Linked DNA regions of Tunicatimonas pelagia. The main gene of each other region encodes a partner of the protein of the gene in region 2 in a complex. Links are inferred from orthologs where the notes say so. Each region holds a gene or a part of one and is shown on either strand. Other genes may lie near its edges.

Region 1 (3,073 bases), 390 kb from region 2 along the record:
GCAAAGTAGATTTGCTAACCCCAGACGAGGAAGTAGACTTAGCAAAGCGTATCCGTTCTGGTGATCAGTTAGCTCTAGAAAAACTAACCAAAGCTAATCTTAGGTTCGTGGTATCGGTAGCGAAACAGTACCAAAACCAGGGACTTACGCTAGGCGACTTGATTAACGAAGGAAATTTAGGGCTGATTAAAGCCGCTCAGCGATTTGACGAGACTCGTGGATTTAAATTCATCTCCTACGCCGTGTGGTGGATTCGTCAGTCTATTTTGCAAGCACTGGCCGAGCAGTCGCGAATTGTGCGCTTACCCTTGAACCGGGTTGGTTCACTCAATAAAATTTCCAAAACTTTTTCAGAGCTAGAGCAAAAGTACGAGCGAGAGCCTTCTCCCGATGAACTAGCTGATGTGCTAGAAGTGAGTACCAGCGAGGTAGTAGATACCATGAAAATCTCTGGTCGTCACGTTTCCATGGATGCGCCATTTGTACAAGGGGAAGAAAATAGCTTGTTAGACGTATTAGAGAATGAATCGGAAAACACTCCGGATTCTTCCTTAATGAATGACTCGCTTCGGAAAGAAGTGCAGCGCGCGCTTTCTACACTAACTCAGCGCGAAGCTGATGTTATTTCTCTCTATTTTGGGCTGAATGGCGAACACGCCATGACACTGGAAGAGATTGGTGAAAAATTCAACCTAACCCGGGAACGAGTTCGGCAGATCAAGGAAAAAGCGATTCGTCGTCTGCGCCACACGTCCCGTAGCAAAGCTTTGAAGCCATATTTAGGATAAAGACTAATAGTCTTTTGCATAATAATATAGATAGGCTTTCCGCAAGGAGAGCCTTTTTTGTAGCTACAACTTTGACTCTGTTGGTTACGTAAGATAATCTAGTGAATTAAAATTTAGTAGTGCTTTTCGCATAACAAGATCACATAGTATACTGTGTAAAGTATTGATATGCAGCGTGCTAGTACTATCAATTTTCTATTTTTAACTTTCAATTAGTACGATATATGACAACGGAAAAAGTAGAAGTATTAATAATAGGTTCTGGGCCAGCGGGATATACTGCCGCAGTTTACGCTGCTCGAGCCAATTTGAAACCAGTGCTGTACCAGGGAATTCAGCCCGGTGGGCAGCTTACCACTACTACCGATGTAGAGAACTATCCGGGCTACCCCGAAGGAGTAACTGGCCCAGAGATGATGATGGATTTTCAGAAGCAGGCTGAGCGGTTTGGTACCGACGTTCGTTTCGGTATGATAACGAAGGTAGATTTTTCAGTGTATCCACTGAAAGCAGTTGTAGATGATGAGCACGAAATTGAGGCTCAATCGGTAATTATTTCTACTGGTGCTTCGGCTAAGTGGCTGGGACTTCCGGGCGAAGAGCGATTGAATGGTAAAGGTGTTTCTGCCTGCGCGGTGTGTGATGGCTTTTTCTTTCGGGGAAAAGACTTGGTAGTAGTAGGTGGGGGTGATACGGCTGCCGAAGAAGCTAGTTATCTTTCTAAGTTAGCGAGTAAGGTGTACCTACTAGTACGCCGCGATGAGATGCGGGCATCTGCCATTATGCAGCAGCGAGTGGAACGAGCCGAGAATATTGAAATTCTTTGGAATACCGAAACCGAAAAAATACTTGGTGAAAATGAGGTAGAAGGAGTACGAGTAGTGAATAACCAGACCGGAGAAAAGCAAGATATTCCGGCTCAAGGATTTTTCGTAGCCATTGGCCATAAACCCAATACCGATATCTTCCGCGACTACCTCGATATGGATGAAAACGGTTATCTCATCACCAAGGCAGATTCTACCGAAACGAATGTTCCCGGAGTATTTGCTTCCGGTGATGCCCAAGATCATGTGTATCGGCAGGCTATTACCGCTGCGGGTACCGGATGTATGGCAGCATTGGAGGCGGAGCGATTTCTAGCAGCGCAAGAAGCTGACCTAGTAGAAGGTACTCCTACCATTGCCATGAAGTAACAATTCTTTTAGATAACCCTGAGGAAAAGCCACTTCTTAATTTTCTAGGAAGTGGCTTCTTCATTGATGTCAAACTAAAATGCGCTATTACTTCATTTGGTAAGCAGTGCGTCGCTGGCTATTCTGTAGAATCTGATAAATCCTAGCTATTTCCTCGAGGGCAGATCAAAGGCTTTAGCTTCGTGTTCAAAGTGACCTTTATGGGCACCATCGCAGAAGGGCTTATTCTCTGACAGACCGCAGCGACACAGACTGACCAATGTGCGTCCGCCCAAACCGTATACGTTTCCTTCTTTGTCTACAATCTCAAAGTTGCCATCTATTTTAAGCGAGCCATTGTTGTTTACAGTGATCTTTGTTGATGCCATAGTTTTTAGTTAGAACCGCGTCGGCGGCCGATTGAAAATGGACAGCTGATAGTTTTAATACCTAATTAAGCACGAATCATCTTAAAGTGTTTGATATTGCACTCCTCAAATTCATCACCCACTTTCTCGAATCCAAAGCGTTCGTAGAAAGATATTGCAGTGATTTGGGCGTGAAGATATACCGACTGATCAGACCAAGCAGATTCATCAATATCAATAAGTGCCTGTCGAAGAATAACTGCACCTACTCCTTTTCCTCGGTGGGAAGCTAATACAGCAAATCGCTCCAGTTTTATTCCTTGCTCCGTTTTTCGCCATCGGGCAGTGCCACAAGGAACTTTAGCTTTATCATAGGCCAAGTAATGGGCTGCTGTAGCGTCGTACTCATCGTATTCTTCCTCGGGAGCTACCTGCTGTTCCTGCACAAATACTTCATTGCGAATTTGAAAAGCTTGCTGTAGCTCTTCATCAGTACTCACTTTACGAACCATCATCATTATTCATATGATCGTCGGCTCGTTTGTAAGCGTTAATAATATCTTTTACAATACGATGGCGGACAACATCCTCACTGGTAAGCGTAACAAAGCCAATTCCTTTTACTCCTTTCAGTACGTTAAGTGCATCAATAAGTCCTGATTTCTGTTTACGGGGCAGGTCGATCTGCGAACGATCTCCTGTGATAATAACCTTAGAATTTGGTCCCATTCGGGTTAAGAAC
Region 2 (3,024 bases):
CATGCCCAAGCGGTTATCTCTAGTAATGCTTACTTTTCTTACGGTATTTTTGCCAATGCCGGAGTGGTAGTTGGTAGCTTTGCCAAAGTAGGGCAGGGCTGCATTTTGCAGAGCAATTCCGTCGTTGATTACGAAGCCACGTTGGGAGAATTTGTTCACGTAGGTGCGGGAAGCGTTGTTCACGCGGGAGCCACGGTAGAAGATAACGTATTTATCGGAGCGGGAGTTACCATTGCGGGACCGCTTACGGTGGGTAAAGGGGCGCGAATCGGAGCGGGCTCGGTGGTAGTAGAACCGGTGAAAGCCGGGGCAACAGTGTTCGGGAATCCGGCGAAGCCCATTTAGCAACGTGAACCTTCTGCCAGTGCCTATCAGCAAAACCGATCTGATCTACCGGGATGATGGTTCCATCTACCATCTGGGGCTTCAGCCTGAGCAGATGCCGGATGTTATTTTTGCAGTAGGCGACCCCGAGCGGGTATCCACCGTAAGTCAGTACTTCGATGCGGTAGAAACGAAAGTAACTCATCGGGAATTTGTCTCTCATATTGGCCGAATAGGCACTCGTCAACTGATGGTAATTAGTAGTGGGATGGGCGCCGACAACGTAGAAATTCTAATGACTGAGTTAGATGCATTGGTTAATATTGATCGGGAGACACGTCAACCAAAAAATAATCTGCGCTCGTTGACAATCATTCGGCTAGGTACCTCAGGAGCATTACAGCCCGAAGTAGCGTTGGATAGTATTTTGCTCAGTCAAGCTGCTTTCGGGTTGGATACATTGATGCAATTCTATCCTTACACTACGCTTGCATCATTCCAACAGGCAACGGTTCAACTGAAATCGGTGCTTAATTTGGAGTTTACTCCCTACGTAGCCGAAGCCGATTCTGAATTGATGGGCCTGTTTCAATCGAAGTTTCAAGTAGGGAATACCGTAACTTGTCCGGGATTTTACGCCCCCCAGGGGCGACAGCTAAGGTTGGCTAGCCGACAAAACTGCTTCTTAGAAAAGCTGATAAATATTCAGTTTACCTCAGGGCAGCTTAGCAATCTGGAAATGGAAACTGCCGGATATTACGCGTTAGGACGACTGCTAGGGCACCGAATGCTGAGTGTAAACGCTATTTTAGCTCACCGAGCCACTGGAGAATTTTCCCTCAATCCACAAAAAACGATTCAATCTATGATTGAGCAGGTGCTGGCAAAAGTAGATGAATGCTGAGACAGGGTAGAAAAATATATCCATTTCAAATCTTTTTCGTACAAGCATACAGATTATAAAATAACGTTCAAATAATTAACGATATGAGTAAACCATTAGAAATTACCGATAGCAACTTCAACGAAGTAATAAATTCTGATCAGCCGGTGCTGGTAGATTTTTGGGCCGAATGGTGCGGGCCTTGTAAAATGATTGCCCCAGTAGTAGACGAGTTAGCGAATGATTACGACGGCAAAGCGGTAGTAGGGAAGGTAGACGTTGATTCTAATCCCGAAGTAGCGGGCAAATTTGGTATTCGCAGCATCCCTACTTTGTTGGTATTTAAAAACGGTGAAATTGTTGATAAGCAAGTAGGAGCCGTAAATAAAAGCGTTCTCTCCCAAAAGCTGGATGCCCAGTTGGCTTAATCTTATCAGAAACTTCCGAAGGTTTTAGAGGATACCTTATTTAAACTTCGGAAGTTTAGCCCAGATTTTTTGAAAAGTTCATAACAAAACGTATCATTGTAATCTGAATGTTTAATTAATGTTGCACCTATTTTCTGCCACCAACGAAAAACTAATTGCTGCTCGTCGCTGCGCGTGCTGGTTTTGGTGTTGTCAGATGCCTTTTCTTAACCGGAAAGTATTAGGTGTAGATTAAGTACGTTCAGATGATACATCAGTAGAAAATTACTTAAAATAGACCCTAAGCCTTTCCGTCAGGAAAGGCTTTTTTTATTACCCAATCTTCTAAACCATGCAGAGTTTTAGAACCGAAATTGAAAACCCCGTCGTAGAGCGCGACATTATTGATCTGGAGCGGAAAATCAGATTATTCCAGGAAGGAAAGATAGACGATGACCGTTTCCGTAGCCTTCGCTTGGCTCGGGGCGTATACGGTCAGCGTCAGCCTGGTGTGCAAATGGTACGCATAAAATTACCGTTCGGGCGGGTTACGCCTAAACAGTTACTCCGTATCGCCGATGTCTCAGATGAATACGCCAGTGGAAATCTACACCTCACCACCCGCCAAGATATTCAGATTCACTACGTCAGTCTGGATCGTACGCCCGAACTGTGGGCGCAGCTAGAAAAAGATAAAATTACCCTGCGAGAAGCCTGCGGAAATACTGTTCGCAATATTACGGCTTCGCCTAAAGCGGGTATTGATCCCGAAGAACCGTTTGATGTATCGCCTTACGCCGAGGAAATGTTTACGTACTTTCTGCGGAACCCGGTGTGCCAGGAGATGGGGCGTAAGTTTAAGATTGCTTTTTCTTCTAGTGAGAAGGATTCTGCCTTTACCTTCATTCACGACATTGGAGCCATTCCGAAGGTGCGAACCGTTGACGAAAAAGAAGAGCGGGGGTTTAAAATAATGCTTGGCGGTGGTTTGGGAGCGCAACCCCATCTGGCGCAAGTAGCTCACGAGTTTTTACCCGAAGATCAGCTTATTCCATTTACCGAAGCGGTGCTGCGGGTATTTGACCGCCACGGCGAGCGGAACAAACGCGGTAAAGCCCGGATGAAGTTTTTGTTACAATCGCTCGGCCTGGAAGCATTAATGAAGTTGGTGGAAGAAGAGTGGGCCGCGTTGAAGGTGAAGAGCTACAGCGTAGATACTACCCAAGTGCCGGAACATCAGCTTGCGGAAGATATAAATCTGGTAGATGCCAAAATTCAGGACGAAGCGGCTTACGCGCTGTGGAAAGCGACCAACGTATTTGAGCAGAAACAAGCTGGTTTCTACGGAGTATTTATTAAAGTGCCCCTAGGCGATATTAGCACTTCTACCGCTCGTAAGCTAGCTACCAT

Evidence for each region. Proteins that work in one complex are often made in the same cells at the same time.
Region 1: the proteins of trxA (region 2) and trxB are in contact, whole or in part, in a crystal structure (PDB 1F6M), measured with the Escherichia coli proteins. The link is inferred for Tunicatimonas pelagia from one-to-one orthologs.

Annotation. Positions count from the first base shown.
Region 1 is NZ_CP120683.1:856,351-859,423, reverse strand. What follows is about bases 1-2,998. They hold trxB (thioredoxin-disulfide reductase), read left to right. Parts: upstream 1-1,012; coding sequence 1,013-1,984; downstream 1,985-2,998. Other genes in these bases: P0M28_RS03430 (PhoH family protein), read right to left, coding at 2,833-2,998; P0M28_RS03435 (GNAT family N-acetyltransferase), read right to left, coding at 2,418-2,849; P0M28_RS03440 (CDGSH iron-sulfur domain-containing protein), read right to left, coding at 2,131-2,352; P0M28_RS03450 (sigma-70 family RNA polymerase sigma factor), read left to right, coding at 1-788. Outside these bases: more of P0M28_RS03430, read right to left, coding at 2,999-3,073.
Region 2 is NZ_CP120683.1:1,249,819-1,252,842, reverse strand. Bases 25-2,973 are described here. They hold trxA (thioredoxin), read left to right. Parts: upstream 25-1,311; coding sequence 1,312-1,635; downstream 1,636-2,973. Other genes in these bases: P0M28_RS05145 (ferredoxin-like domain-containing protein), read left to right, coding at 1,967-2,973; P0M28_RS05155 (nucleoside phosphorylase), read left to right, coding at 365-1,228; P0M28_RS05160 (NeuD/PglB/VioB family sugar acetyltransferase), read left to right, coding at 25-345. Also shown: more of P0M28_RS05160, read left to right, coding at 1-24; more of P0M28_RS05145, read left to right, coding at 2,974-3,024. UniProt on the Escherichia coli protein: Participates in various redox reactions through the reversible oxidation of its active center dithiol to a disulfide and catalyzes dithiol-disulfide exchange reactions.